One region of the Microbulbifer hydrolyticus genome, then DNA from elsewhere that is predicted to be linked to it. Evidence: riboswitches for the same ligand, from Rfam matches in the RefSeq annotation. Region 1 holds a riboswitch; the other holds the start of a gene.

Region 1 (16,061 bases):
AATTCATCTCCGAGGATGGCTTCGGTATCACTCAGGCTGCCCGCGACTACCTCGAGCCGCTGATTCAGGGCGAAGATTACCCGCCATATAAAAACGGGATCCCGCAGTACGCGCGCCTGAAGAAAGTACTGGTCGAGAAGAAGCTGAAAGACGGCTTCGACGTGTAATCACGGCAGCGCAACCAAAAAAAGGCCCCCACCCGTTCCCGGGTGGGGGCCTTTTTTGTTTCCACTGCGGTTGCCTCCCGCACGGACAGGGTGAACTAAACGTTCAGCAACAGGTGCTGCCGCTCCCAGGGCGAAATTTCCCGGTGAAACAGCCGCATTTCTTCATTTTTTACCGCCGCGTAAAGCTGGCAGAAATCCTCTCCGAGCGCATCGCGAACCTCCCCGGCGGCCTCAAAAATACGCAACGCCTCATCAAAGGTACCCGGGATATAAAAGCTGGACTCCTGCTCTTCATCCAGTTCCGATGCCGCCGGTGCGCTGGGCTCCACACCATTCAGCATACCCAGGTAACCACAGACCAGACTGGCGGCGATGGCCAGGTAGGGGTTTGCGTCCACTCCGACCACGCGATTTTCCAGACGGCGATCCTGGACGCCGGAATTGGGCACGCGCAATCCCGTGGCCCGATTGTCGTAGCCCCATCCGGTATTGGTTGGTGCACTGGAATTGTCGGCTCCTTCAAATCGGCGATAAGAATTCACGTTGGGCGCGATAAACGGCATGATTTCCCGTAGGTGCTTCTGGGTACCGCCGATAAAGTAACGGAACAGGTCCGAGGCACTGCCGTCATCCGCGGAAAAGATATTTTTACCACTGGCAATATCCACCACACTCTGGTGAATATGCATGGCACTGCCGGGCTGGTCGCGCATGGGCTTGGCCATAAAGGTCGCGAACATACCGTTTTTCAGCGCCGCTTCGCGAATGATGCGCTTGAAATAAAAAACCTGATCGGCAAGTAGGAGCGGGTCACCGTGAGTCAGATTGAACTCCACCTGCCCGGCACCGTCCTCCTGGATGACAGAATCAATATGCAAACCGGCGGCTTCTGCGTACTCGTAAATCGTGTCGATTACCGGGCCATATTCATCGATAGCGGTCATCGAATAGGACTGCAACGAATTCCCCGAACGACCACTGCGGCCAATCGGCGGCTGAATGGGTTCATTGGGGTCAATGTTTGGCCGGGTTAGGTAGAACTCCAGTTCCGGCGCCACGATCGGCTGCCAGCCCTTGTCCCGGTACATTCCGATCACCCGCTTCAGCACATTACGCGGTGCGCAGGAAATGGGATTGCCATCGAGATCCTGCAGGTCGTGAATAATCTGCAGCGCTGGCGTTTTCGCCCAAGGCACCGCCATCGCGGTGGACATGTCAGGCACCAGTGCCATATCGCTTTCCGCCCACTGGTTTTCAATGTCCATTTCCACATCCTGGCCGGTAATGGTCTGGTAAAAAATGGAAATAGGTAAAAAGATCGGCGTTTGCGGGGAAAACTTGCTAAGTGGCATCGCCTTGCCGCGGGACATACCATTCAGGTCCGGGACAATGCACTCTACCTCGTCCAGGCGGCGACCATTCAGGTATTTCAGGAAGGCTTCGGGCAGGGTATCCAGCCAGGAAGTTACATCGGGCTGAGTCATGCAGGCTCCGGAAAATTGGATTGGGACTCGCAGTGTAAAGGAAACGGCAAGCGGGAAGAACGCATCTTTTCAGACAATACGTGTGCGCGTTCTTCGCGAAGGCACACTGACACCTGAGAGTGCCACATGCGTTGCCAGGTGATCCGTTTCTTTTTAAGAGAGCATGCAAACTGGCACATCGACGTACATGCAATGGCAATGGTTAGCCAACAGAGGGGCCAGCTATTCATGAGTGACCCTGTCGTTTGCCGCCTTTTTTGTCAAAAAGCGTTGCTCGTCTGCTTTATCGGGTACAACGCAAACATCACGTTTACCGAACAGACGATAACGATTGCGCGCAACGCGATCGTAAACCCAGTCCCGCACAGGGCGAGGGATCAGGCGGAAACAGCCCAGTATCGGCCAGGGGAAGGGGAGCTGTTTGATGATGCGCAGCAGCCCATCGGACTTTCCAAACACCTGATTGCCCTCGACCAGGAGCATGGTTTCATATTGATCCAGTGGCAACCCGAAAAAAGATAGGATCGCCTGCCCTTCCTCCGACTGCACGGTGGCCAGCTTGAATCGACATTCGCAGTCGAACCTCAACAGGAAGCGCGCCCAGGCGGAGCACAGACGGCAAACACCATCAAACAGAACCACCCGATCTCCCTCCTGGAGGTAGGGTGCAAGATCTTCCTCATTTCCACTCGACATATAACGCGCATTCCTGATCAAACAACACCGCATTTGTCGAAGCACTTTAAACAAAAAGACCGCTCCGGATAACCCGGGCGGCCTTTCTGTTCAGCGCGTATTCTATGCACTCACTACTGTTTCACTCAGGAGTCCAGCACACTGCGAACGAAGTCGGTCAGTTCCTGATCCTGGCTGTTCTCGAAGAAACAGGCCTGGAAGCGCTCGCCGGACACTGCGGTTTTCACCAGTTCAGGATCGATCGCCTTGAGGCCGTCGAGGTAACTTTTCGCAGTAGCTTCCTTGATATGGTTGAGAATACCAGCGTTGGCTACCTGGGACTCTTTGCGCTCTGGCGGATATCCCTGGCCTTTATCACCGGTAAAGGCTTTCTCGAAGATGTAGCGGATATTTAGCTCCGCACCCCAGCCAAAGCCCTTGGCATAAGGGATTGCCAGCGCATTGCCGTTATTGATCTGGGCGAACAGGTAGGCGTCGGCAGGATCTATACAGTAACCACAGTTCACGCCCGGGTAGGCATTCAGGGACATCAGCGCGCCCTGGCCGGTGCCACAACCACTCACAACAAAATCTACGGCCTTCGAGTTCAGCAGCAGGCTACCCATGATACCCAGGTGGATGTACGTCAGGCGGTGGTCGTTGTCGTCGCTCATACCGGTGTTGTATACGGTGTGGCCCAGCTCGCCGGCGACATGTTGCAGCTCTTTCAGCACGATGGCGTTCTTGGATGCCTGACTGAATTCGTTCATCAGTGCGATTTTCATGAATCGGTCTCCTGTTGCCCTGCGGCGCAGGGGACGGAAAGTATTTCGCCACCGAGGCTGTACGATTTTCATACCAGCCGAGTTCGGTGCGGCTTGTTATCTGTCCGCGCATTATAAGTGTTTGGCCGATTATTAAAACCGGTCAGGCAGGTTTGACACACTGGCGACGGGAGATCAGCGGGCAGTACGCGGGCGATAGCTGGCAACGCTCCCGGTAACCGCCACAGCCACAATCACCAGCAGTGCCGGATACCATGCAGCCCCAAGCACCTTGAGGGTCAAGGCGGATACGCACAACCAGAGTGTCGGCACCAGTGCGGTGAACCACAATGCGCTCCCCCTGAATCCAACAAGCAGCAATCCAAGGGTGACCGCAGCAGTGGGATCAGGGTGCAAACCGAATACCTCTACCGCCGGCCAGCCGTTGCCCATCGCCACTCCCAGTAAAGGGAAGCCAAGCAGGCCACACAGCGCGATCAACAATCCCGCCTGTACCGAAGGGGTCAAGAGCGTGCGGAGCAGCGCTGTGCGCCAATCAGCTCCTGTATCTCGCTCCAAAGCTGTCCCCCACCCGGTCACGGCCAGTAACAGCAGGAGCAAGCCCTGACACAACCATATCCAGCAGATATGGGTACCCGCCCAGTTCAGACCGGAATATCGCTGGGCAAAAAACGCCACCCCGACAAAAGCCCAAAGCGGCGCGAGCAACCCGAGGGCGATCCGCACCCTACCCGTCAGTGACAGGAACAACGCCAGGAATCCCACCAGCAAGGTGACAGACTGCAGTGGCCAAAAGGCTTCCCCCATTCGCGCCAGCAGACGAAAGTACACGTCTGCGGTGAAAGGGATAAAGTCCTGCAGGCTGTAGCTGGCCAGGTCCATCACGGGCACGCTCACAGGGACTCGATAAAGCTGACCATCTGGCGACGGGCGGCAGCATCGGGCATGGAGCCGGTGCCCGCCTGCATGTTTTCGTTCATGTGCGCCACTTGGGACGTGGCCGGGATGGCACAGTTTACGGCGGGATGGCTGACAATAAATTTGAGCAGGAAGTCCGCCCAGGTGCGACACCCGAATTCTTTCTTCGCCCACTCGGGCACCTGCTCCCCCCTGCGCTTCAGTCCCTTGATCAGGCTGCCGCCGTCGTATGGCCTATTGGCAATCACCGCAATCCCTTTTTCCCGCGCCAGGGGCAACAGTCGCTGCTCGGCTTCGCGATGGGTAATGTTGTAGGTGAGCTGACAGAAATCGACTTCTTCGTTCGCCAGTATCTGCTCGAACTCGGAATGACGGCGCCCGTGGGAAGTGGTAATCCCCACATAGCGGAGGTCTCCGGCTGCTTTCATCTCCCGCAATACCGCAAGATGATCGCGCCAGTCGTCGAGATTGTGCACCTGAACCAGGTCGAACTTATCCACACCCCAGCGACGGGCAAGACTCGCGATCTGCTCCCGGGTACTGCCCCCCGCCGGGCTCCAGACTTTTTCCGCAGAAAACAGCGATTCAGGTTTCCCCAGCTGTTTCAGCGCATAACCGATGGTATCCGCAGCGGAACCATACATAGGAGAGGAATCGATCAGGCCGCCGCCGTGGGCAAAGAACGCCTTGACCACCTGCGTGCGCGCGGCGAGCAACTGCGGATCGTCGCCGACATTGAAGGTGCGCCAGGTCCCCATCCCGATAAGCGGCAACGCTTCGCCGCTGTCCGGGATCGGTTTTGCAATCAGAGTGCTCGCCTGTGCATTCGCCTGCCCAGGCAACCCCCAGATACAGGCAGTTCCCGCGGCAAGCAACTTGAGAAAATGTCTGCGCAGATAGCGACCATCCATGGCTTTCTTCCGTCATTCAGTTTGTCGTTTCAGGTCGACGATTCAGGTAATCGGCGCGCCCGGAATGCCCCTGGACGCATCAGCGCCGTGACAAGGATCAGTATAAAACAGCCCAATACGAACACCTTGTTGACGAACCAGTTGGTTCGCCAGATGGTCCACTCGGGCGCGGACAGAAACATCGCAAGCTTGCTGACGATGATAACGATCTCGATCACCGACATGATAATGGCCAACTGCCGCGCATACGCAGCCTGCCTCAGCAGTGCCCAGCCGAGCCACAGGTGTGCCAGCGGCCACAGATCCCAATAGACATGGGTATTCCAATGTTCACCGTTACTGAGCGCATAAGCGACGGGAAACAGGTATTTGATAAACCCTGTCCACGCCGCCAGTACAAACAGAAAGTGGGCGAGAAATTCGTTCCAGCGACTTGGCAAATCAGGCATCGACCCGATCCCGCAATACTTCCGCCGCCAGCTCAAACGAACGCAAGCGCGCGCGATGATCGTAGATGGCACCGGTCACAATCAACTCGTCCACCCGGGTGCGCTCGAGGAAATGATCGATCCACGGGCCGATGGTCGCCGCAGTACCCACAGCACTTTCCGCGAGAGCCTGCGCCACCTGTGCGCGCTCGCTGGGCGAGGCGATCGTGGCCGGATCTGCCACCGGCGGTTTCAGCGGCCCCGGCGTTCCCCGGCGCAGGGCGACGAACTGCTGTTCGATCGAGGTCATCAATTTACGCCCGTCTTCATCGCTGTCGGCGGCAAAGACATTGATCGCCGCCGCCACATAAGGGGTATCGAGATGTTCGGAGGGCTGAAACTGCTCGCGATACAGATGCAGAGCCTGATCCAGCATGGCGGGGGCAAAGTGGGAGGCGAAGGCAAAGGGCAGCCCCAGCGCAGCCGCCAGCTGGGCGCTGTACAGACTGGAGCCCAGTAACCAGATGGGCACCCCCAGTCCGACACCGGGCACCGCGCGCACCCGCTGTCCGGGCTTTTCCGGGGCAAAGTAGTGCAGCAACTCACGCACATCCTGGGGAAACTGGTCCGCCGCACGCAACGGATCGCGGCGCAGTGCGGTCATGGTGGCGCCATCGGTGCCTGGTGCTCGCCCCAAACCCAGGTCCACCCGATCAGGATAGAGCGCCGCCAGGGTACCGAACTGCTCCGCAATCACCAGCGGGGCATGATTCGGCAGCATCACGCCGCCGGCGGCCACGCGGATTTTTTCCGTGCCCGCGGCGATATACCCCAGCGCCACCGCCGTGGCAGCACTGGCAACCCCGGCCATATTGTGGTGTTCCGCCATCCAGAACCGATGGTACCCCTGAGCTTCCGCATGCTGGGCCAGATCGCGGGAATTCTGCAATGCCTGGCGGGCACTGCCAGTGTCGGTGATGGGAGAAAGATCCAATAGAGAGTAGGCGCGCACATCGGCTCCTTACTTTTGGTATATGTTTCAATTTCTCGAGACTAGCTTCTACAAGCTCTGCAAACCATGGTATGACGCAATGTGAACGACAGAAAGTAGGCTGTCGCTTGGACCGCGGGTTTCAGTTTCCGACCCCAGCGTCATCTGGTACCATCGCGCTCGCAACGGCATTGGCAACAGCAGTAGCCAATTGCAGCAACACCTAAGGGGTGGCCTCGGCCTGAGATGCCGCCGGATCGAAAGATCCCGCGCGCAAACCCTTGAACCTGATCCGGTTAATACCGGCGTAGGAATAGGTAGTCCTTAACTAGCCCTCCTTTTCACGTCGCACACCGGGTCTCTCACAGCGTTTTTTACGAGAGAGAGAGCCATGAACTCCAAGCACTGCAGCAAACCATTAGCCCGCTGGATCGATCTGATCACCTGTTCCGCCGCACTTTTTGCCCCTGTCGCAATGGCAGAGACCGCGCTAGAAGAAGTGGTGGTGACCAGCCAGCTGCGCGAAGCAGCGCAACTGGATACCTCCACCAGTGTCAGTGTATTGGACAGTGCCATTATTGAGGCCCGCGGCGCCACCAATCTGGAACAATTGCTGAACCTGGCGCCCAACGTGAATTTCTCCGCCGGAGCTTCCCGCGGCCGCTTCGTGCAGATCCGCGGTATCGGTGAGCGCAGCCAGTTTATCGACCCGGTGAATCCGTCCGTAGGTCTGCTGATTGACGGCATCGACTTTACCGGCCTTGGCCTCGCTGCCAGCACCCTGGATATTGATCAGGTGGAAATCCTGCGTGGCCCCCAGGGCACGGTGTACGGAGCCAATGCCCTCGCCGGCCTGATCACCATGACGAGCAATGCGCCCAGCGAATCCGCGTTTGCCAAGGTCTCAGCAGAAGTGGCGGAATACGGCAGCCATACCCTGTCTGCGGTCAGTAGCGGTCCCCTTACCGACAAGCTCAGTTACCGGGTCGCGGCACAAAACCAGCAGTCCGATGGCTATGTGCAAAACCGACACCTGGGCCGCGACGACACCAACAATATTGATGAATCCGTTGTGCGCGGCAAACTGCGCTACCAGGCGAGTGACGACCTGCACCTGGATTTCTCCCTGCTGCACCTGAATATCGACAATGGCTACGATGCCTTTACCCTGGACAACTCCCGCAACACCCTGTCCGACGCACCGGGATGGGACCGACAGGACACCCTTGCCGGTGCCGTGAGCGGGCTGTGGTCTGGCAGCGACTTGTTCAGCGTAAAATCCGTGCTCAGCGTGGCCAATTCCGACACCGAATATGGTTATGACGAAGACTGGGTTTACGCCGGTTTTCATCCGTGGGAGTACATGTCTACCGATAACTACCTGCGCGACAGAGACAATGTGAGTGTGGATGTGCGCTTTATTTCCACAGAGCAATCACGCTTGTTTGCTGGCAGCACCAGCTGGGTGGCAGGTATCTATGTGCGCAGCGAAGAAGAAGCGCTTGAGCGCAACCAAAGTTTCAACAGTCAGTTCGATACAGAAAACACGGCGCTTTACGGGCAGTTAAACACGGTACTGAGTGATCGCGTCACCGTGATCACCGGCCTGCGTTTCGAGCAACGCGCTGCGGATTACAGCGATTCCCTGGCCGTGTCCAGCAACACCGACGAAGATCTGTGGGGCGGTAATCTCACGCTGGAATACAGCACAGCCGACAACACGCTGCTTTACGCTACCGTATCCCGCGGCTACAAGGCGGGCGGCGTAAACGGGCGTATTATTTCCGCCTCCGCCGGCAACCCGCAGATCGGCAGCGATGTGTTCACTTTCGATACCGAACGTATGCTCAACTACGAGCTGGGGGTCAAAGGTAGCTGGTTCGAAGACCGCCTGCAGGCGCAGGTCGCCGCGTTCTATCAGGACCGCAGCGATGTTCAGGCCAAACAGTCCATCTTCAACCCCGATGACTTTTCCTTTGACGACTTCCTCGCCAATGCCGCCGGCGGCACCGGTACCGGCCTGGAACTGGAAACCAGCTATCAGGCCAGTGACACCCTTCGCCTGTTCGCATCGGCCGGCTGGCTGAACACGGAGTTCGACGATTTCATCAGCACTTCCCATGTGGACGCCCGCAATGACTATACCGGCGAAGTGACGCCGCTCGCTCTCGACGGCCGCGATCTGGCCCACGCACCCAACTATCAGTTCTTCACCGGCGCCGAATACGCAATCACCGCAAATCTGGTGGCGCGACTGGAGCTGGAAGGCAAAGACGACTTCTACTTTTCCAACAGCCACAACGAGAAGTCCACAGCCTATGAGCTGGTCAACGCACGCCTGACCTATCGCGGCGACGACTGGAATATCGCGCTGTGGGGAAGAAATCTCACCGACAAAACGATTTATACGCGGGGTTTCTATTTCAGTAACCAGTTCGGCAACAACCCGGCCAAAGACTATGCCCCGGAAGCCTATTATCAGCTGGGTGAGCCCCGTGTCGCCGGTGTTTCCGCAAGCTATACTTTCTGATTTCCGAAAAAGAACCGGAGCCGAATACGATGGAAACCGCCACTGAACCCACCCTGAAACTGTCCGTGGACATCAGTATGTACCCGCTGCAGGAGGAATACCTGCCGGCGATCAAGGACTTTATCGAGCGCCTGCACAACCATCCGGAGCTGCAGGTCATCAGCAATACCATGAGTACCCAGGTATTCGGCGATTACGATCCGTTGATGGACATGCTGAAGACAGAAATCCGCACTTCCTACGAGCAGTTCGGACGCGCGATTTTCGTGTGTAAATTTATCGATGGCGACCTTAACCCCAGCCTCGGCGTGTAACGGCGGAGTGCAATGATGTTCAGTCCCCAAGTGCGCGAAGCCATCACTACGTCACTCGCGGCCATGTCTCTGTGGGAAGTGGCCGCTGTAGTACTCGCGCTCGCCTACCTGTTACTGGCCATGCGGGAAAACATCCTGTGCTGGTACGCGGCGTTTGCCAGCACCGCTATCTACCTGTTCCTGTTCTGGGATGTCAGCCTGTTGATGGAGTCTGCATTGCAGATCTTTTACCTGCTGATCGCGGTTTACGGCTGGTGGCAGTGGCGAAACCGCACGGGTAGTGGGGAGCCCCTGCATATCCACCGCTGGCCCCTGCAAAGGCATCTGCTCGCCTTCACGGGGATCGGTATTCTCACATTGACGGTCGGCTATCTTCTGGACAATTACACCAGCGCCGCACTGCCCTATCTTGATTCCTTTACAACCTGGGGTGCCGTCGTCACCACCTATATGGTTACGCGCAAGGTACTGGAAAACTGGCTTTACTGGATCGTAATCGACGGCGCCGCGATTTACCTCTATATCGATCGAGAACTGTATCTCACCGCGCTTTTGTTTGTTTTGTACGTAATTCTGGTAATCGTTGGTTTCTTCCAGTGGTCAAGCCTTTATCGAAAACAATCCGGCAACCACACACACCGAGTACCAGCTGTAAATGACGCCCATGCCGGCTGAAGTTTTTCCCGATGACTGGCATCGCTGGAGTGCTGATCAGCCAGTATTGATCCGGCCGCTGACCCGTGGCCTGACAAACCGTAGTTATCTGTTGGCGACGAAGGATACGAGAGTGGTACTGCGCTGGAACTCGCAGATCAGTGCGGAACTCGACCTCGACCGCCGGGCCGAAGAGCAGGTACTGTACCGGGCAGACAAGGCAATGCTGGGTGCACCACTAATCCACTGTGACCCGGATTACCGCTATCTGGTTACCGGGTTTATCGAAGGTCAACCATGGGACACGCGGCGCTCTGGTACCGAAACCGCATTGACACAACTCGCACGGCTAACGAGGAACATTCATCAGCTACCGGTGATCAGCGCGCGGCTGGATATTCACCGCAAGGTATCCAGCTACTGGCAATCCATACCAGCCGATGTAAAGCACTTCCGGCGACTGACGCTACTGGACCAAAAAGCTCGCCCACACATCCACGCCGCTGAAACCATGAACAGCAACGATGTGCTCTGCCATAATGACTTGCAGGCAGCGAACCTGATCAGCGGGAAGGACGGAAAACTTTATGCGATCGACTGGGAGTATGCCGCCACCGGAGACCCTTTTTATGACCTTGCGGTGATTACTGAAGAACACCAGCTGCGCGACGAGGAACTGCAGCAGTTTCTCGCCGAATACCTGCAGCGCCCCCCGTCGGGTATGGACCTGAAGCGCCTGGCCCACTGGAGAATCATCTACGTCTATTTATCGATACTCTGGTACGCAATACAGCACGCCAAAGGCAACCTGCCCGATATTGACCTCGACGCCACGATCACAGCGCAAGGCCAATATCTATCCACGTTGCTCGCAGGTTTTTGATGTGCGAGATACTTTCCTGCCTACATAGTCGAAGTAAACAAACTTCGACCAAATAGCGTCTCACACCTTGATAGAACTACCCGCCCGGTTAGTACCCGCCGCGCCGGAACCGTAGTTCAACTTGCCGTTAAACAGCAAAGACGTCAGTTTGAACCTCTTCACGACGGCAAAGTGAAATAGCATTCCTCCCAGACAAGCACCTACCGCTGACAGCAACATCCTGGCATCCATCGGCATACCTATTCTTTGGAGAACAAACAACAGGAAAGCCACTATGACAAAGTGCACGACATATACCGTGTATGCGGACTGAGCCATTGCTCTGACAATCCAAAAATCCTTATCCAGGAAGCGCGCCCCGAATGCGCAGAGGAAAATAGATAACAGGATAGCGAGCAGGTACTCGTAGATGATTGCAAAAAACTCGATGAAGTGCAGTTCCACACCAGCACCCCGGTAATAATCCTCGACAAGACTCAGCACCACCGACCCGGCGATACAAACCAGCGCCACAAGACCCCAGGTGATATACCCGCTGTTAAATTTCTCGTAAACATCCCGCCAAAGGAACATAAATACGCCCAAAAGGAAGTACGGAAAATGCTGAACTGAAATCAAAATGAATAGGCCAACCAGGTGGATATAGGGGATATCCCACATGAAGCTCGGGAGAATTACTTTGTACGAAAGTGCACATACAACTACAACCGCAGCAAACAGCACAATTCGGGCGGAATTCTCCGGCATAAATTTTGTCAGCCAGCCCACAGATGCTTTCGAAAAACGTACGGTATAAGTCAACACCAGCGTGTACGCCAGCAGGGAAAACAAAAACCAGGCGTGGTACATCCAGAACATCTTGAAGTCTTTACCCGTATTCACTTCACTGTAATATGATGCCATCCACTCGGCAGTAAACGGGGCCAACAGTATGACGCATACCAGAGCGGGAACCGTCAGCATTACCAGCCGCCCCTTCAGGAAAGGAAGCGTTCCCTTACGCTCAATCAATGCCACAGAAAAATAGCCCGATATAAGAAAAAAACAGGCCATTCTGAACGCACCGGATGCATCTCTTACAAAATCGTAATCGCCTGCACCTGCGTCTGCATGTGCTGAACGATAAAAAACCCCGATAAAGAGTGCAAAAGCCCTGAGAAAATCCAGGTGGTATAAGCGACGTTCCATGTCTCCCCCAAAATAACAGCTTAAAAAATAGTGCGACAAGACGCACGTGATCGCGCCAATTCTATAGAAACATCCACATAAAACAGCAACCTGAACCGCATCTTGCCCCCGCAAAAGTGACTTCTGCGCCAATTTTCGGCGGCAAGCCGACCCGCGTCCCCTGAAAGCCCCCCAATGGTTTTACCACAGCCGTGGATGCACTGAATTGCATGCACAATTCCTACCAGAACGTCCAAGCTAGTGCCAGATTTGGCGGTGGGACTCTGATGCGCCACTCACAGCGGGCTCTCAAATGTAGAAATAACGGTTATTTATCCACATGGCGGGTACACGAAAGATGAAAGTGGTTACAGGTTACCCTCACAGGCACTTTCAAAAATTCGGCGGTAGGCACTGGCATCAAAGGTTATCGGGTTACTGCCAGCAGAGGGATCCACGGCGGCCATCTCACCAATTCGCTCTGCCTGTCCGGTATCGATACCGATCTCCGCCAGCGTGTGCGGTATACCCAGATCCCGCCGCAGAAAGAGTACCCAGTCGAGAATGCCGGTAAAGCCTGCACTTGGCAGGGCGAGGTAGCGCGAAAGACGGCTCATTGGCTCCTCGATAGCCTCGCGGTTTGCGCTCAATACATAGGGCATCAGGATCGCATTCAGCAACCCGTGGTGTTTGTCATAAAGTGCACCCAGTGGGTGCGCAAGGGCGTGCATCGCACCGAGGCCTCGCTGGAAGGCTGTTGCACCCATGCTCGAGGCAGTGAGCATTTGCATTCGCGCCTCGAGATCGCTTCCGTTGGCCACAGCGCGCGGCAAGTACACTTTGATCAGGCGCATCGCCTCAAGAGCTATCCCTTCTGCCATGGGGTGAAAATTGGCTGCGCAATAGGCCTCGAGATTGTGGGATAGCGCATCCATTCCCGTGGCCGCGGTGATCGGCGCTGGCAGGCCCAACGTCAACTCCGGATCGAGCACAACAATTCCCGGCAACATACGCGGATGAAAAATGATCTTTTTCAGTTTCGCTTGCTCATCGGTGATCACCGAAGAGCGCCCGACCTCCGAACCAGTGCCAGCCGTGGTAGGTACGGCGATAACCGGCACCATACCCGCAGCATTTACCTTGAGATAATTGTCTCCCACATCCTCAAACGTCCAAATGGGGTGTGTCTGCCCCACCATAAGCGCAATGGCTTTGCCCGCATCCAGTGCAGAACCACCACCAAGAGCGATAACCCCATCGCAGCCATGGGCCCTGAATACGCCGACGCCATCCTGCACATTCTCCCCCGTTGGATTGCCTTTTATGCGGCTGAATACGGCCAGTGGTACGCCGGCAACGAGGCAGTTTTCCACCACTGACTGCATAATCGGCAACGCGGCAAGGCCCGGGTCCGTCACCAGCATCGGCGTTGCCATGCCCATTTCCCGACACAGTCCGGGCAGCTCGGAAATTCGACCGGCGCCAACGCGCATCGCGGTGGGATAATTCCAGTTGGTGGTGTAGCTGGAGGTGTAGTTGGAGGTGTAGTTGGTTGCGCTCATGGTCAGCACTGCAATTTGAAATGGAAAGATTTTGGCCGCGTGAGATGTTCAAAACCGATGCCGGACAGCGTGCAACCACGGCCGGATTTTTTCACCCCTGTCCAGGCCAGTGATGGATCCAGATAATCGCAGCGGTTCAGAAACACCGTGCCGGTTTGCAGCTGCTCTCCGAGTGCCAGCGCGGCTTCCGCGTCGGCGGAATGAATCACGGCGGTCAGGCCGTATTCACTGTCGTTCATCAGCGTAACGGCCTCTGCATCGTCCGCCACCGGCATCACCCCCACCACCGGGCCAAAGGATTCCTCGCTCATCACACGCATGTCATGGTGCACATTGGTAAGCAGCTGCGGTGCCATATAGGCACTGCCACGCCGATCCAGAGAGAAGTCACCGCCGTCAATATGGGCCATTGCCCCCTGCTGCACGGCCTCATCGATCTGGTCCCGTACAAAATCCGCTGAGCTTGCACGCACAAGTGGGCCAAGTGTCGTCGCCGGGTCATCCGGACGGCCGAGGCGGTATTCACGAATCAATGCCGACGCCCGCTTTACGAATGTGTCAAACAGTGATTCGTGCACATAGATACGCTCTATACCACAACAGGACTGGCCGGAATTAAAAAAGGCCCCATCGACGGTGGAAGCCACCGCATGGTCGAGATCCGCATCCGCACGCACATAGGCCGGATCCTTGCCCCCGAGCTCCAGCCCCACCGAAAGGAAACGCCCCGCAGCGGCCGCCTCAACCGCCGCCCCCCCGGCCACAGAGCCGGTAAATGCAACGTGCTGCACACCACTGTTGATGATGATCTGCTCCGCGTCCCGGTGCCCGAGGTGCAGGTACTGGAAAACGCCCTCGGGCAGCCCCACTTCGGCAAAAGCTTCCACCAGGCGCTCGGCACACAGTGGGGTTTGCGCCGAGTGCTTCAGCAGCACACTGTTGCCGGCCAGCAATGCGGGCACTATCGCGTTGATCGCGGTGAGGTAGGGGTAATTCCACGGGGCGATGACAAAAGCCGTGCCCAGTGGCTCGCGACGGATGAAGCGTTTGAAACCGGGGATTTCCGCCGGATAAATATCGCTGAGAGGGCCATCTTCTCGCTCCGCCAGCTCCGCCATATACAGGGCGCGCTCTGCCAGGCCATCAATCTCACCCGCCGCGTAGGCGATGGGACGCCCCATCTGCCAGCAGATTTCCTCGGCCAATTCAGCCTTTTTCTGCTGCAGACCATTTACCGCCGCGCGCACCAGCGCCACCCGCTCTGCTACGGGCACCCTGCTCCAACCCTGCTGCGCCCCCTGGGCGCTGCTCAGGGCATTCTGTATTTCATAACCGGTGGCCAGCGGACGCTCCACGTAAACGCTGCCGTCAATGGGGGATAGGCACTGGAGTTTTTGCATGAATATTTCGGCTTCCTGCCATAGCACGCCCGCTCTTGTCTGGGGCGCTCCAAACTAGATAATTTCGAAGTAACGCTGCAGTTCCCAGTCGCTGATATGGCGGCGGAATTCACGCTCTTCCCACTCCCGGCTCGCGGCAAAATGCTCGACAAAGGCATCGCCGAACAGGTCCCGCGCGGCTTCGGAACGCTTCAGGTTTTGTGCCGCATCCCAAAGGGTGCGCGGCAGTGCCAGTTCTGGGGGATGCTGTTCCGCGTAGGCATTGCCCTCTACCGGCTTGCCCGGCTCCCAGCCCTGCTCCACACCGTATAGCCCGGAACCAAGCGCCACCGCGAGAGCCAGGTAGGGGTTGGCATCCGCAGCCCCCAGGCGATACTCCTGACGCTGGGACTTGTCGCTTCCAGGAATCACTCGCAGGGCCGCCGTGCGATTCTCGACGCCCCAGGTAGCATCGGTAGGCGCCCAGAAGCCAGGAATCAGGCGGCGGTAACTGTTGATACTCGGCGCCATCATACAAAGCAGTTCCGGCATCAGCCTCTGCTGCCCGGCAAGAAACTGCCGTTGCACGGCGCTCATGGAGTGGGGCTGCCCCTCGGCGTAAAACGCGGACCGGTTGTCGGCCTTGTTGCGCAGTGACAGGTGGATATGCCCGCTCTGACCGGGATATTCATTCGACCATTTGGCCATGAATGTCGCCATCAGCCCACGGCGCTCCGCCAGCACCTTGATAAACGTTTTGAACAGCGCCGCTTTGTCTGCAGCCGCCGCTGCGTTATCCACCGTGATGGCCGCTTCCAGCACACCAGGGCCGGTTTCCGTATGCAGACCCTCGATGGGGAAATCCATGCGCTCAGCCAACGCGAGAATTTCATGGTAAAGATCCGCATGCACTGAATTGCGAATCACCGAATAACCAAACCAGCCAGGTGTAAATGGTTTCAGGTCCCGGTAGCCCTTGGCACGAGCCGAATCCGGGGTTTCATCAAACAGGAAAAATTCATATTCCAGCGCGGCAAACGGCGCGAAGCCGGCCTTTTCACAGCGCTCAATCACTCGCCGCAGAAGCGCCCGGGGACAAACCGCCTCTGCCGCCCCAGCAAACTCTGCCAGGAACAACAGCATCCCGTCCTCGAACGGCACTTCACGACAGGTCTGGGGAAGAATGCGCACCGGCGCATCCGGGTAGCCGGTG
Region 2 (16,061 bases), 1.6 Mb from region 1:
CCGCGGGCGCCTTGTCTGATCACAGGCGCAGAATGTCCCGGTACTGGGCCACCTTTACATTGAAATTCGTGTTGTCCTGCAGGTAAAGCCGGAAGCAATCTGACGCGTCCGGTTCCCCGTGCACCAGCTGGATTTCCGTGCCGGCCTCGAGTGCCGATTGTTTGAGCCAGTCGCCCAGTTCGCGGTAATCGGCGTGCGCAGACAGCCCCTCCAGAACTTCAATATGTGCCTTGCAGGGCACGTACTCCCCGTGAATTTTTACACTCTGGGCGCCGGCCAGTAAGCGTGCGCCGCGGGTGCCGCCGGCCTGATAGCCGGTGAACAATACGGTCGCGCGGTGGTCGGGGAGCAGGCGTTTCATGTGGTGGAGCACGCGGCCGCCGGTGGCCATGCCGCTGCCGGCAATGATGATGTGCGGATACTGAATATTCTCCAGTGCTTTCGACTGTTCTACGTCGCGGGTGTACTGGATACCGGTACACATGAATTTACAGGTATCGGTATTCAGGCGGTGCTGGTCGGGATAGCGGGTGTAAATTTCCGAGGCGTCGATCGCCATGGGGCTGTCGAGAAACACCGGCAACTGGGGAATGCGCTGGTCGCGCATCAGGTTCAGCAGCAAGTATTGCAGCGTCTGCGCGCGGCCCACTGCGAAACTGGGGATCAACAGGATACCGCCGCGATTGACGACCTCATTGACGATGTCCGCCAGCTGTTGCCAGTGATCCACCTGAGGGTGCCGGCGATCACCATAAGTGGACTCAAGCAATAGCAGGTCCAGTGCCGGCAGCGGTCGCGGTGGATGCATGATGAGGTCGTCGGGGCGCCCGACGTCACCGGAAAAGCCCACACGCTTGCCTTCGGCGCTCAGTACGGCACTGCCGGCGCCGAGTATATGCCCGGCCGGTTGTAAGTACAGGCTGGCCCCACCGATCCGGATCGGCTCGTCAAAATCGACCGACTGAAACAGTTCCAGGCTGCGCTCCGCGGTGTCGCCGTTGTAGAGCGGCTCCGGGTGCGCATGTTTGCCGATCTTGTGGCGCTGGTAAAAGCGCGCATCTTCTTCCTGTATATGCCCTGAGTCGGGTAACAAAATGGAGCAGAGGTCGCGGGTTGCGTGATGGCAGTACACCGGCCCGCGGTAGCCCAGCTGATACAGCCTGGGAATATAGCCGGAGTGATCGAGGTGTGCGTGTGTGAGGACGATGCCACTCAGCCGGCGGTAGTCGAACATGGGCGTTTCCCAGTTTCGCTCGCGCAGCCATTTGTAGCCCTGAAACATCCCGCAGTCGACCAGAAACTCGGTCTTGCCGCCATCCAGGCTGACAAGAAACTTGGAGCCGGTAACCGTGCCGGTGCCGCCGAGGAAGGTGATGTTCATTCCGGATAGTCTCCTTTTTCGGGCGCTCCGCCACGGTGTTCCCTGAGCAGGGCTTTTACTGCCGGAATCAACACGGGTGACAGGTCGAAGGCCCCGTATTGGCCGGGGATACTGTTACTGGTGGCGAGTCGATCGGCCCCTGCCTGCAATATCTTGCGGTCGGCATCTTCTGCGAACACGCCGTGCACAGCGGCACAGACGATACTGCCCGCGCCGGCACGCTTTAGCGCCGCAGTGGTTTCCAGTACGGTATGTCCGCTGGAAATTACGTCATCGACAATCAGTACCGCAGATCGTCTGATTTGCGCATCCTCGGGCAATGTAACCGTGACACTCCGGTCGCCGTGACGTTGTTTTTTGCCGACGATATACGGTCGCCCGGTTGCGTGTGCCAGCGCGGATACCCACTGTTGGCTCTCCGCGTCGGGCCCAACCAGGAGGAACTCTTCGGGCTGCGCTTCTATCCACGTCTGCATCGCCGGCATACCCGAAAGAGCGTGTGCCGGGATGGAGTAGATTTCAGCGAGGCTGTGATAGCGATGGAGGTGCGGGTCCACGGTCAGCAGCCAATTCACCGCATCGGAGATCAGGCCTGCAAAAATACGAGAGGTCACGGCCTCGCCAGGCTGGAACGCCTTGTCCTGGCGCATGTAGCAGAGATACGGTGCCACCAGGCCTATGCTGGCCGCGCCCAGTGCGCGTAGGGTATGGGCGAGAAACAGCAGTGGCAGTAGCTTTTCATCCGGCTGGCTCAGGTTCGCCAGCAGCACACAGTGCCGTTCATGCACTGGCGACCTTACCCGCAGGTAGGATTCCCCATCGGGGAAGTGGCGCATTTCCAGCTCGCCGTGCACGGCATGGATTCCCTTGCCGAGGGGGGCAGACAGGGGCAGTGTCGCCGCGAGGGAAAAAAGCAGCGGTGCGCTCAAGTCAGTTGCTCCACGTTTGATAGTGGCAAATCCATCGGCGCAATATTGAACAGGTCCCGATTCTGGTGGTAATACTCCCTGGCGTAGGCCAGCTCGCCGGACGTCTCGGCGTAAAGGGTCGCGACAGGCTGGTGCTCGCTGATCATGTCGCCAACCTTCACCCGTAAACGCAGTCCCGCTTCCGGCGACGAGGGCGCGCCGGCTACCTTGGCCAGACGCGCCAGGCGCCGGTTGTCCATGCTGCGCAGGCGACCAGCGTACGTGCTGCGCAATTCGATGTGATGGCTTGCAACGGGTATGTCACGCAAGCCTCCCTGAGCGTCACAGATTTTGCGAAACTGCTGCCAGGCCTGTCCTGACTGGAGGATCTCCCTGGCCTGTTGCTGCGCCTGATCTCTATCTGCACCTGTGGCCATGCACAAGAGTTCACCGGCGAGGAATACGGCGCGCTCGGTGAGGTCTGCGGGGGCATGCGCTTCGTTTCGCAACACGCTGAGTACATCGCGGGCTTCCTCTGCCGGACCGATACCATTGCCAATAGCCTGTGTGCCATCGGTGACGACACAGCGCACGTTCAGGCCAAGCCCCGAGGCAACATTGCGAAACAGCAGCGCGAGTTTCTCTGCCTGTTCCTGGTCACGTACTTTTGCGGTGGGGCCGACCGGGATGTCGATGAGCACGTGGGTGGAGCCCGCCGCCATTTTCTTTGAAAGTACCGAGGCGACCAGTTGTCCCTCGCTGTCGAGGTTGAGGGCGCGCTCAATTCGGATCAGCAGATCGTCCGTGGGGCTTAAGCCCACTTCGCCACCGGCCGCCAGACAAGCACCGGTGCGGGTAATCACTTTGCGCAACTTTTCCAGTGGAAGGTCGACATCGGTGAGCACCTCCATGGTGTCGGCGGTGCCGGCTGGCGAAGTAATGGCGCGGGAAGATGTTTTAGGAATGACCAGTCCGGCGGCACTGGCAATCGATACCACGATGGGGGTGGTGCGGTTCCCCGGCAGTCCGCCGATGCAGTGTTTGTCGAACACCCGCTCGACCTCGGGCCAGTACAGGCGATTGCCGTTACTGACCATCGTGGTTGTGAGCGCAATGGTTTCCGAGCAATTCAGCCGGCCGCCGGCGCAGGCGGTGAGGAAGCCCGCAATTTCGATGTCCGAATAGAGTCGATTACCGATATCGCGAATAATGCTGCTCATCTCGGTAGCATTGAGGCTGTGGCCGTATATTTTCTTGCGCAGTGCGCTGAGTGAGTACACCTGTGGGACGTGAAGTACCAGGATTTCCTGGTCTGTCTGCAGGTTGAGAAATTCCCACGCGCTCTCGGAAAATCCGATCTTTCCGAGCGGCAATATTTCCTCGGCGACGGTATTCAATGTGGCAATCAGTGTGCGCTCGCCGGCCTTGATCTGCAGGCGGGTGTTCGCGGTATAGCCCTCGGCGCGGCAGATCGCACAGTCTTTGCGCATGTAAACGAGGGCTTCCTCGTGGGTGTCTATCCCCATTCTGTAGGCATGCAACGGCAGTGGGTGTGCCATATATCGCTACCTGATCCTATTGGTCATGGCCCTTGTGCCACTCATTTCGGGGCTGAAATTGCCGACGGCGCTTGTTTGTTCGGCTCTGCGGTCTGGTCGGGATTGCGGGTGTGGTTATGCAAGTATAGGCCGGTGCGCATTGCGGATGGCCTGCAGGCTCGCACCGGCTACCGGTGTCCTCAAATAACCAGTTCGGGGCCCGTGACTACTGGGTTTGGGCCTGTCCTGGGGGTAGACTTCCCATGGCTGAAAATCCGACCAGACCGGGTCGCCTTTGCAGCCGAAAATTTGCGTGCTGCGGCACCACCACCGAACAACCATCACCGATTGACGAGGTCTGCCTTGGCGGAACTGGGAGAAGTTTTCACTCTGGTATCCAGCCAGACCTCGAGCCTGACACTGGCGCTGTTGCTGCTGGTGTGTGTGGTGAGTGCGTTTATCTCTGCGGTAACCGGAGGTGCCGGGGGCATCCTGATGTTTGCCGCCCTCAACGTGGTGATTCCCCTGCGCATGCTGGTGCCCATCCACGGCGCGGTACAGCTGCTCAACAACCTCGCCCGTATCGCCTATGTGCGCGAGCATATCCGCTGGGACCAGTGCATCCCGTTTTTCATCGGCTGCACCCTCGGTTCGGCCGCCATGACACTGGGCCTCGCCAACCTCGAGTGGCAGCAGTTGCCGCTGATACTTCTTGCCGGGCTGATTTTCTACACCGTATTCAAGCCGAAAAGGCTGCCGGAAATCCGCCTGAAGCCGCGCAATTTTTTCTGGGTGGGCATCGCCACTGGAACCCTCGGTATCATTGCCGGCGCGGTCGATCCACTGCTGGCCGCATTTTTCGTACGCAAGGATATGAGCCCGAAGGAAATCGTGGCGAACAAATCCGTGATGCAGGCCTGGTGCCATGCGCTGAAAGTGCCTGCATTCATCTACCTTGGCTTTGCCTTTTCCGATCACCTGGGGCTGATTCTGCTGCTCACTGTAGCGGCCGTCATCGGCACCCGCATCGGAATCGCATTGCTGAATCGCATCGACAGCGAACTGTTTTTCAACCTGATGCGTGCCGCACTGCTGGTGGCCGGAGCCCGCATCGTTTACCAGTTGTTCGCAGCATAAGCCAGTTGCTGGCACAAAGAAGCAGGTACTCCCAATGGCCGATTATCAGATCATCAATCCGTACAACGGCGAACAGATCGAAGCCTATGACTTCCACACCCGCGAGCAAGTGGCCGAGGCCATAGACCTGCTGGTGCAGGGCCGCGGCGTCCAGCAGGCCACGCCGGCGTTCGAACGCTCCAATATCCTGCTCAAGCTCGCCCAGCTGATGCTGGAGCGCAAAGAGGATCTGGCCCGCCTGATCACCGAAGAAACCGGCAAAACCATCAGCGACAGCCGGGTGGAAATCGACCGCGCTTATAACACCGCACTGGCCAGCGCCATGGAAGCGCGTAACATCAATGGCGAAGCGCTGGACTCCGACGCCTTCCCGCCGATGCGTGAAAAAATTGGTGTTGTACTGTGGAAACCCCTGGGCACCGTTCTGTGTATCACCCCGTTCAACTTCCCGATCAATATCGCGGTACACAAAATCGGCCCCGCCTTCGCCGCTGGCAACACCATCCTGTTCAAGCCCGGCCCACAGAACAAGCGCTCCGCCGAGCTGCTGGTAGAACTCTGCTACGCCGCCGGTATGGACAAGTCCGTACTGCAAATGCTGGTTCCGGATATCGAAGCCACCAGCTACGCCGTCAGCCATCCGCAGATCCAGGCGGTCAACTTCACCGGCGGCACCGCTGCGGCCAACGCCATCGCCGCGAACGCCGGCTACAAGAAAATGCTGTTTGAGCTGGGCGGCAACGACCCGCTTATCGTCATGCCCGATGCCGATCTCGACGCCGCCGTCACCGCCACCATCAACCAGCGCTTCGCCACCGCCGGCCAGCGCTGCACCGCGGCCAAACGCCTGTTCGTCCACAGCGACGTCTTCGACGCTTTTGCGGAAAAACTGGTAGCCGCCACCGCAAAATTGAAAGTCGGTGACCCGGCGGAAGACGACACCTTCGTCGGCCCGTTGATCCACACCGCCGCCGCCGACGAAGTGGAAGCGCGCATCGAATCCGCGGTAAAGGCGGGCGCCCGCGTCCTGTTCGGCCACCAGCGCCAGGGCAATATTCTGTGGCCTACTATCCTCGACAATGTGGCCGACGATGCCGAGCTGGTTGCCGAAGAAACCTTCGGCCCGGTGGTACCGTTGCGCAAGTTCGATGACGAGGGCGAACTGGTGTCCCTGATCAACAGCTCCCCGTTTGGTTTGCAGGCAGGCGTATTTACCCAGAACCTTGCGCTGGCCAAGCGTCTGTACAACCAGCTGGACGTGGGCCTGCTTGCGGTCAACGACGGCCCCGGCTTCCGCGCCGAGCATTTTCCGTTTGGTGGTGTGAAGGAGAGTGGCGTGGGCAGAGAAGGGGTCAGCTACGCGATTCGTGAAATGAGTTACCAGAAAACGCTGGTGATCTAAATTTACTGTTTCGAAGTCGAGTGTATTGAATCGAAGGAGTCGACGCCGGGTATTGGTTCGCAAGACCTTCCGCGAGAGGGACCTCGCGGAAGAGCCCCCATGGATGGGTTCACGGCGTGTCTTGCGAACCAATACCCGGTGGCGGCACCGCCACTTAACCAGCTTTAAAGCTCAGACCATAAGACCAGCAAAGCGCCACAATTCCCAACCTGCGCCTCCGCTCCTGTTCAAATTAAATTCCTTCCCCTATACTCGCCGCCACTTGTCGGAGTGCCTTCGGGCTGAGATCGCAGTAGCGAGATCCGTTGAACCTGATCGGGGTAACCCCCGCGTAGGAAACAAGATCTGAATTCGCTTTAATTTTGAGCAGTATGCACGCCCGTGTCGCGGTGCTGCCCGCTCAGAACCTGCCTTCCATAGCCGCTCATTCCCGTAGTTGTACCCCGCAAGTCATCCGAAAAATCAAGGATCACAACGCAAGGGGTCAGCATGTCTCAGGTCGCCGAGCCGCAGAATAAAGCCGATAAGCAAAGCCGCGCACAGCAGCAGGAAAGTGCCAAAGAATTTCTGGATAACCTTACCGCCCAGCAATTCCCCAACTCCCGTAAAGTCTACCTGGAAGGGGAAAACACTGGCGTCAAAGTCGGCGTACGCGAAATCTGCCTCGGCCAGAGCCTTGTCGGCGGCGACGAGCAAAACCCCGTATTTGAGCCCAACGAGCCCCTGCAGGTCTACGACACCGCCGGCCCATACTCAGACCCCGACTACACACCCAACGTCCGCGACGGCCTGCCCAAACTGCGCCAGTCGTGGATCGAAGCCCGCAACGACACCGAAGTCCTCGACACCCGCCAGGCCACCTACAGCCAGAAACGCATGGCCGACCAGGGCCTCGACCATATTCGTTTTGAAAACCTGCCGTATCCGCGCAAGGCCAAAGCCGGAAAAAACGTCACCCAGATGCACTACGCCCGCCAAGGCATCATCACCCCGGAAATGGAATTTATCGCCATCCGCGAAAATATGGGGCGCGCGGAACTTGCCGGGCAACTGAGCGATGCCGACCTTCAATCTCAATACCAGAAAGCCCGCGACGGCATCTACATTCCGCCGCAAATTACCCCAGAATTCGTGCGCCGCGAAGTCGCGGAAGGCCGCGCGATTATTCCGGCCAACATCAACCACACAGAGCTGGAGCCGATGATCATCGGCCGCAACTTCCTGTGTAAAGTGAACGCCAACATCGGCAACTCCGCGATTACCTCCTCCATCGAGGAAGAAGTGGAAAAGCTCGTGTGGTCCATCAAGTGGGGTGGCGACACCGTCATGGACCTCTCCACCGGCCAGAACATTCACGAAACCCGCGAGTGGATCCTGCGCAACGCACCGGTACCCATCGGTACGGTACCCATCTACCAGGCGCTGGAAAAAGTGAATGGCATCGCCGAAGACCTCAACTGGGAAGTCTTCCGCGATACCCTGATCGAACAGGCCGAGCAGGGCGTCGACTACTTCACCATCCACGCCGGCGTGCTGCTGCGCTACGTACCGCTCACTGCCAAACGCGTCACCGGCATCGTGTCCCGCGGCGGTTCCATCATGGCCAAATGGTGCCTCGCGCACCACAAGGAAAACTTCCTCTACACCCACTTCGAAGACATCTGTGAAATCCTCAAAGCCTACGATGTCAGCTTCTCACTGGGCGACGGCCTGCGTCCCGGCTGTATCGCCGATGCCAACGACGAAGCCCAGTTCGGCGAACTGCGCACCCTTGGCGAACTCACCGAAATTGCCTGGAAGCACGATGTCCAGACCATGATCGAAGGCCCCGGCCATGTGCCCATGCACAAGATCAGGGAAAACATGGACGAACAGCTGGAGCACTGCCACGGAGCCCCGTTCTACACCCTCGGCCCATTGACCACTGACATCGCCCCCGGTTACGACCACATCACCTCCGGTATCGGTGCCGCCATGATCGGCAGCATGGGCTGTGCCATGTTGTGCTATGTCACACCCAAAGAGCATCTCGGCCTGCCCAACAAAGAGGACGTCAAAGAAGGCCTTATGGCCTACAAAATCGCTGCCCACGCCGCCGACCTCGCCAAGGGGCACCCGCGTGCCTACAAACGCGACGATGCTCTATCCAAGGCCCGTTTCGAATTCCGCTGGGAAGACCAGTTCAACCTCGGCCTCGACCCCGAACGCGCGCGTATTTATCACGACGAAACCCTGCCGAAAGAATCCGGCAAGGTCGCCCACTTCTGCTCCATGTGCGGGCCGAAATTCTGCTCGATGAAAATCACACAAGACGTGCGTGAGTACGCGGCGAAACAGGAAGCGGAGCAGGGAATGGAAGAGATGGCGATCAAGTTCAAGGATATGGGGGCAGAGCTTTACCACAAGGGATAAAACCGAGTCGACAGAAAGCACTAACCTTGATGCGAAGGCAGCGATGCGGGTAAGCCTTTGCCAGACCTTCTAAAACAGGGATGTTTTAGAAGAGCCCCCAGGGATGGGTTCACGGCGTGTCTGGCAAAGGCTTACCCGTAGCGCTGCCGCCCATTAACTTGCCGAGTACGGGCCACGGGAATCACAATTGGCACAAGCACAACTTAATATAGCGATAGCTGGAGCAGGCCTGATGGGCCGTTTACTGGCATGGCGTTTATCCGAAAAAGGCCTTCGTATAACCCTGTTCGAATCCGGCAGTCTCGAACAGCCGACGGGTGCCTGCCACACCGCCGCCGGTATGATTTCCCCGCTATCCGAATTGTTCCACTGCCCGCTGCGCATCTACCAACTGGGTATGCAAAGCCTGCAGTTTTGGCCTCAGTGGGTTCAGCAGCTGGAGTTGGCCACCGGCACAACCGTCGACTACCGCCAGTCCGGCAGCATCCTCATCGCCCACCCACAAGACCGCAGCGAACTCCTGCAATTCCAGCAGGAACTCATCGCAAAACTGGGTCATGAAAACCAGAGCCAATTGCAATGGCTGGACAATATCGCCCTGCATAAACTTGAACCGGAACTCGACCGCTTCGACCAGGGCTTGTACCTTGCCAGCGAAGCCGATATCGACAACAGAAAACTGCTCCCCGCCTTGCGCAAGGCACTGCAACAGAACCGCGTACAGCTCCGCGAAAATACCTCCGCCGAATGCCACCCGGGAACAGTCGAGACCGCCAATGGCTGTGAAGCATTCGATATCGTACTCGATACCCGCGGCCTCGGCGCCAGCAGTGCGGTGCCGGGGCTGCGTGGTGTGCGCGGTGAAGTCATGGTGGTGGAAACCCCGGAAGTGCAACTCAATCGTCCCGTGCGCCTGCTGCACCCCCGGTATCAACTCTACGCCGTACCCAGAGCGGACAATCACACCGTTATCGGCGCGACCGAAATCGAAAGCGAAGACCTTTCGCCGATTTCCCTGCGCTCCACCATGGAACTGTCCAGCGCACTGTATTCGATTCATCCGGCCTTCGCCGAGGCGCGGGTGATCGAAACCCGGGTCAACTGCCGCCCGGCCACCATGGACAACCTGCCCATTGTGGATAGCACGCCCGGACTCATTCGCGTGAACGGACTTTTCCGCCACGGCTACCTGCTGGCGCCCGCGCTGGTGACACAGGCCGAAGCGGCAATCACGAAACAGATACAGAATTCTCTGATAGGAGAGGTGACCTGATGCAACTACTGGTCAATGGTGAAAACGTCACCGTCAACGAATGCGACACTGTCGCCACACTACTGCAACATCTCGGCTACCGCGGTGAAACCTTTGCTGTTGCCCGCAATGGCGATTTCGTGCCCCGGGCAGATTATGCCGATACGCGGCTCAACCATGGCGACAGCCTGGATATCGTCGCACCGGTGGTAGGAGGCTGAGCATGGTCGATACATTGAAACTCTATGGCAATGCGTTCGGCAGCCGTCTTCTGGTGGGCACTGCACTCTACCCGTCGCCGGCGATCATGCGTGAATCCGTCGCCGCCTCCGGAGCGGAAATCATCACCCTGTCGCTGCGTCGCCAGAACCCCGAGCAACAGCAGGGGAGAATGCTGTGGGACTATATCCGGGAGTCCGGCTGCCAGTTATTACCGAATACCGCAGGCTGCAAAACCCCGAAGGAAGTTATTGCACTGGCGGAAATGAGCCGGGAAATTTTTGGCACCGACTGGCTCAAGCTCGAAGTAATCGGCGACGACTACAACCTGCAGCCGGATCCGTTCGGGCTGATTGAGGCAGCGCGGGAGCTGGTAAAGCGTGGCTTCAAGGTATTGCCATACTGCACCGACGACCTGGTGGTATGCCGCAAACTGCTGGACGTTGGCTGTGAGGTACTGATGCCCTGGGGCTCGCCCATCGGCACGGGTCGCGGCCTGATGAACAAATACAACCTGCAGACCCTGCGCGAACGGTTGCCGGATACACCATTGATTATTGATGCCGGTATCGGCGCGCCGTCGCAGGCTGGGGAGGCCATGGAAATGGGGTTCGATGCGGTGCTGTTGAACACCGCCATCGCCCGGGCACAGAACCCGGTGCTGATGGCCCAGGCTTTCCGGCTCGCCATCGAAGCGGGCCGCGTCGCGCGTAATGCCGGACTCATGCTGCAACGCCAGACCGCGAGCCCCAGTACACCCACGCTGGACATGCCGTTCTGGCAGCAGTCCATCAATGTCGGGGAAGAAGCATGAGCAGCATCGCCCCCCCGCGCCCAATTGTCTGGACCATTGCCGGCAGCGATTCCGGTGGCGGCGCGGGCATTCAGGCAGACCTGCTCACCCTGCACGACTTCGACGTTCACGGTTGCAGCGTCATCACCGCCAACACCGCACAGAACACCCTTGGGGTGCCGGCGATCAATGCGGTATCCGACGCGGTGTTGCAGTCCCAGCTGGACGCATTGATCGCGGACCTGAAACCGGCGGCAATCAAGATCGGCCTGCTGGCAAATGCCGGCCAGGTAAAACTGGTTGCAAAGTTTCTGCGCGGGGTGCGCGCGCAGGGTGACGCGATTCCCGTGGTCTACGACCCGGTAGCGGTGGCCACCAGCGGCGCCCACCTGACCGAAGACAGCACCGGCGCTGCCGTGCTGAATGAACTATTGCCTCTGTGTGACCTGATTACCCCCAATGGCCAGGAGCTGGCGTGGCTGGCGCAGACCGATGCGGATACCGCGGAAGCGATTCTCGCCGCCGCACGCAAGGTGCGCGGCGATTTGCCATCCGCACTGCTGGTCACCGGCGGTCACTTTGAAATCGAGCCCAGCATCACCGCGGACCTGTTGTGCAGGGGGCACGACGATACGCTGGCCGAAGACTGGCTGATAGGGGAAAAAATTGAAACCGAAAACACCCACGGCACCGGTTGTACCCTGTCGTCGGCGATCGCAGCGCTATTGGCAAAGGGCTATCCGTTAAAAGACGCGTGTGTGGTGGCCAATGCCTATGTGCGTCATGGGCTGCGCACGGGGATCAGTGATCATATCGGCGCTGGCCCGGGGCCCGTCGGCCACTGTGGCTGGCCGGGTCAGTTGCGGGATTTCCCTCAGATACTGGTCAAGGGGAGTGAGCGGGCGAAGTGCTATGGTTGTTATTCGCCGCAGCAAGCGGCGAATTTTGCCGCTGAGTTTACGCACCCGGACAGCAATCGCCTTGGGCTCTACCCGGTAGTGGATTCGGTGGAATGGATCGAGAAGCTCGCGCGGGCCGGTGTGCGCACGCTGCAGTTGCGTATCAAACACCCCGGTGAGGATCTTCACCAGCAGATCGAGCGGGCCGTTGCCATTGGGCGGGACTATGACCTGCGCCTGTTTATCAACGATCACTGGGCGCTGGCGATCGAGTGTGGTGCTTACGGCGTACACCTGGGGCAAGAGGACCTGCAAAGCGCGGACCTGAAAGCCATCCAGGCCGCAGGGCTGAAGCTCGGCATCAGTACTCATGGCTTTTTCGAGCTGTTATACGCGCACCAGTTCAGGCCGAGCTATCTCGCCATCGGTGCCATCTATGCCACCAGCACCAAGGATATGAGCGGCCAGCTGCAGGGGCCGGAGAAACTCGCGAGGATGGTGGCGTTGCTGCCGGATTATGCACTGGTGGCCATCGGCGGTATCAATAGTGAACGCGCGCCGGCGGTAGTGGCGAGCGGGGTAGGCAGTATCGCGGTGGTGACCGCGATCACCGAGGCACCGGATTACCGCCAGTCTGTGGCACAATTAACGACCCTGTTGGACGCGCAATAATCGGAGTGCCGCCATGTTGAGTCGCAAGCAGCTGCAGCGCTACAGCCGTCAGATCATGCTGCCACAGATCGGAGAAACCGGTCAGGAGAGGCTTGGGGCGGCGAAGGTCATGATTGTGGGGCTGGGCGGCCTGGGTAGCCCGGCAGCGCTGTATCTGGCCGCTGCCGGGGTCGGTGAGCTGCATCTGGTGGATGGTGACCATGTCGAAATTTCAAATCTGCAGCGACAGGTTCTGTTCAAGACCAACCACCGCGGTAAGGACAAGGCGCAGGTCGCCGCCCAGCAACTGACCGCGGCCAACCCGGAAATTCGGGTGCAGGCCCACTGCCGCATGGCGGATGCGGCATGGCTGGCGGGGTTCCTGAAAGAAGGGAACTTTGACCTGGTCCTCGACTGCACCGATAACCTGGATATCCGCCATGTCATCAATCGTGTGTGTCGGGACGCGAAGGTCCCGGTCATCATGGCATCGGTGCGCGGCTTTTCCGGACAACTGGTGAGCTTTGATTTCCGCAGCGCAGGCAGCCCCTGTTACGCCTGTCTGTTTCCTCCCCAGGATCGCGATAATGACCTGCCGGAAGCCGAGAACTGTTCCACGGTCGGCGTCATTGGCCCGGCACTCGGGATTATGGGGAGTGCCCAGGCTCTGGAGGCGATCAAATTATTGGCCGGGCTGACACTGTCCAGCCTGAACCGGCTGCAGCTGTTTGAAGCCGGGACACTTGAGTGGCGAACACTGGCGCTGCCCGTAAGCAAGACTTGCCCTGTGTGCGTATAACCAGTAAAACTGGTGCAACGATAAATCAACGCAGGGAAGTCTCTTGTCACCTTACAATCCGCCGTATAAAAAGTTTTCCGGTTTTTTTGCAGTGACCCTATTTACCTTCACGCTCCTTGGTTGTTCGGAAAGCGATCCGCGATCCGCCGCTGAGCCACAGCCCGCGGCACACGATGACGCGATCGAGGAAGTGGAAACCCAGCCGGTCACCGAGCTTGACCAGGTGCATATTTCCGAACAGTTACTGGATACCTATCGCACGACTTGTGGCAATTGCCACGAGCGCGGCGTCGTAGGTGCACCCAAAACCGGTGATGTCGCCGCATGGGCGCCTCGTATGGCGCGGGGAATGGACACTCTGGTGGTGCATGTGCGGGAGGGGTATAAGACAATGCCTCCGGCCGGGCTTTGTTACAGCTGCTCCGATGAAGATTTCGCCGAGCTTATCGGTTATATGGCGACACCGAAGTAATCGCTAGCAGTAGTCACACTTTAATACACCCATCAAACCACAAGCCGGCCTCCAGGGCCGGCCTGCTCCCTGTATTTCACTCAGCGGGTATTTCGCTTAGCGGGATGCGATTTCGACGGCGTTCAGCAATTCTGCATACTGGCCGGTAACTACATTCATATTGCGCAGCATGATATCGGTGGTGCCGGTAACCACATGAATCTGGCGTGCTTCTGACATATGCATTTCCCCATCAAAACCACGGCTCGCATAATTCAGGTGCCCCTGGGTTTTCCTGAGATTACGCGTGATTTCCGGGGTGTTCAGCGGGCTTTGCAGCAGGAATGCCAGCATCTGTTCGAACTCCGCCAGATCTTCGTACAGAAGTTTTGTTCCTTCACTGCCTGCGACGCCCCAGAACTGCGCGACATAGTTTTTGGCGATCCGTTGTGACAGCATGCGCTGACGACCCGAGACATTTACCAGTTCTGCGCTGCTGTGATTGGCCAGTGCCTGCAAGCGCATGACGTAAGTATGTGCTGCGGGTAGCAAGGTATTACTGTGCTTGAAAAGCTCCGCCGCGTTGAACTTATTGACAGGTTGCCGTGCTATTGCGGCGAAAGCCTGCCATTCGTTCTGCACCCGTTTGAGCGTACTACGTACCGGTGCTGCCGGTTCAAAGGCCAACAGCTGTCCCAGGTTGCGCTCGAATTCGGCCATCGAACGCTGGAACACCTGCTGGTGTTTTTCGCTCTGCGGTTGTATGCCACGCAGGATATACGCCTGGGTAATCCGCTGTGAGAGCATGCGTTGTCGGCCGGCCATATTGATGGCGTCGCCCATATTGAAACCGGTATGGGTTGGCGTTGCTTCCGCAGCGATTACGCTACTGTTTAATGGAAATAGCCCAAACAGCAGTATCAGGGCAAAAGCGTATTTCATCTTTACCTTCCTGAGTCTGAAAATGAGGGAGGGGAAAAAGGCCCGGCCTTGCGGCCGGGGAAGGCTCAACGAGTGGGTTGGGTTACTTCTGCTTATCCTGTGAGCAGGATCAGAATTGGGCCGCCGCTGTCAGCCACAGCTTGTTGGTATCTACGCTGAAGTCGTCCGCGCTGTAGCTGCTGTACTTCATGCTGAGGTTGACGCCGGCCAGCTTGCCCGCCACCAGGAAGCCCGCTTCACTACCCAGCTTATCCATACCGGATACGCTGCTGTCGTCGGAGCTCAGCTGGTGGTAGTTCAACGCAAGCTTGACGCCACCGAGGCTGGTGCCGGCTGTGAGATAGACATCTTCGATACCGCCGGCAATATTGCCGGTGCCGCCGCCGAGGAACTTGTCGCTCCAGCCCTGGAATTTGTGCAGGGTGGCAAGTGGCGTGATGAACTGACCATCCGCACCGTCGGCGCCCAGCAGTTCATAGCCGGCGGCGAGAGTGATTGTGCCAAGCTTATAGCTGCCCTCTGCCAGCACATAGTCGGCGTCATAGTTCGCCGGGTTATTGGCTGCGGCGGATTGGGTGGCGTATTCCAGTGCATAGCTCAGGTCGGACTTGCTGCCGGCAAAGCGCACACCATAGGTATCGGTGGAGAAGGCAGCCGCATCTTCGTTGTCGATCAGGTAGGCGTAGCCAATCAGCGCGCCGGCGGAAAGTCCCGTGTATTTCGCGTTTAGCAGGTAGGTGTCATTGGTGTGGTCACCCACAGGGCTGTCTTCGCCAAAGATACGGTTCACGTTGCGGATACGAGCGAGGAACAGGGTGGTGTCTTCGAGGCTGGTATTACTGGCACTGAAGCCGTCGTAGGTCTGTTCGTTCTGACGGAAACCGACGCCGCCGACGAAGCGCTGGTTGTCCAGCAGGATACGCTGGCGCCCATATTTGAACGTGGTCGCGCCGGTAGTGTATGCGAGGTAAGCCTGATTGACCTCGGTACCTTCGGGGTCACCCACGCCGCCTTCAAACTCGGTAATGTGGGTGACATCGTCCATCTCGATCAGGGTGCTGAAGCCCTCGTAAGCGGCGGACGCAAAGGTGAGGCGGGTTTTCACACTGGTGAGATCTACATCGTTGCCGTCGACATCGACCATCTCGGTGCGCGCCCGAAAGCTGAGGGTCGCTTCACCCTGTGCCAGTGCGTCCCCAACGCTGGTGACCGCGGGCGCTTCGGTTTCCGTCATTTCCTGCGCGAGCGCGGGGGCGGTGGCCGAGGCTGCACCGAGT

Evidence for each region. A riboswitch is a leader RNA that binds a small molecule or an ion and turns the genes downstream of it on or off. The one in region 1 is predicted to bind thiamine pyrophosphate.
Region 2: linked by a shared signal. The riboswitch ahead of thiC (phosphomethylpyrimidine synthase ThiC) and the one ahead of GTQ55_RS13400 (TonB-dependent receptor) in region 1 are both predicted to bind thiamine pyrophosphate.

Annotation. Positions count from the first base shown of each region.
Region 1 is NZ_CP047491.1:3,112,258-3,128,318, forward strand. Features, by position in the region: gene GTQ55_RS13360 (6-phosphofructokinase) at 1-167, shown strand, start outside; gene GTQ55_RS13365 (glutamine synthetase family protein) at 263-1,651, opposite strand; gene GTQ55_RS13370 (thiol-disulfide oxidoreductase DCC family protein) at 1,874-2,293, opposite strand; gene GTQ55_RS13375 (RpiB/LacA/LacB family sugar-phosphate isomerase) at 2,473-3,111, opposite strand; gene GTQ55_RS13380 (DUF6064 family protein) at 3,286-3,993, opposite strand; gene GTQ55_RS13385 (aldo/keto reductase) at 4,005-4,940, opposite strand; gene GTQ55_RS13390 (hypothetical protein) at 4,970-5,389, opposite strand; gene GTQ55_RS13395 (LLM class flavin-dependent oxidoreductase) at 5,382-6,380, opposite strand; TPP riboswitch at 6,576-6,690, shown strand; gene GTQ55_RS13400 (TonB-dependent receptor) at 6,751-8,889, shown strand; gene GTQ55_RS13405 (hypothetical protein) at 8,919-9,203, shown strand; gene pnuC (nicotinamide riboside transporter PnuC) at 9,219-9,878, shown strand; gene GTQ55_RS13415 (phosphotransferase) at 9,868-10,740, shown strand; gene GTQ55_RS13420 (acyltransferase family protein) at 10,801-11,928, opposite strand; gene GTQ55_RS13425 (iron-containing alcohol dehydrogenase) at 12,276-13,469, opposite strand; gene GTQ55_RS13430 (aldehyde dehydrogenase family protein) at 13,472-14,869, opposite strand; gene GTQ55_RS13435 (glutamine synthetase family protein) at 14,924-16,061, opposite strand, start outside.
Region 2 is NZ_CP047491.1:1,485,727-1,501,787, forward strand. Features, by position in the region: gene GTQ55_RS06315 (MBL fold metallo-hydrolase RNA specificity domain-containing protein) at 20-1,381, opposite strand; gene GTQ55_RS06320 (ribose-phosphate diphosphokinase) at 1,378-2,310, opposite strand; gene GTQ55_RS06325 (thymidine phosphorylase family protein) at 2,307-3,848, opposite strand; gene GTQ55_RS06330 (sulfite exporter TauE/SafE family protein) at 4,191-4,964, shown strand; gene safD (sulfoacetaldehyde dehydrogenase SafD) at 4,999-6,366, shown strand; TPP riboswitch at 6,623-6,721, shown strand; gene thiC (phosphomethylpyrimidine synthase ThiC) at 6,856-8,778, shown strand; gene thiO (glycine oxidase ThiO) at 9,011-10,051, shown strand; gene thiS (sulfur carrier protein ThiS) at 10,051-10,251, shown strand; gene GTQ55_RS06355 (thiazole synthase) at 10,254-11,063, shown strand; gene thiE (thiamine phosphate synthase) at 11,060-12,613, shown strand; gene GTQ55_RS06365 (HesA/MoeB/ThiF family protein) at 12,627-13,391, shown strand; gene GTQ55_RS06370 (c-type cytochrome) at 13,483-13,863, shown strand; gene GTQ55_RS06375 (type IV pili methyl-accepting chemotaxis transducer N-terminal domain-containing protein) at 13,960-14,784, opposite strand; gene GTQ55_RS06380 (alginate export family protein) at 14,894-16,061, opposite strand, start outside.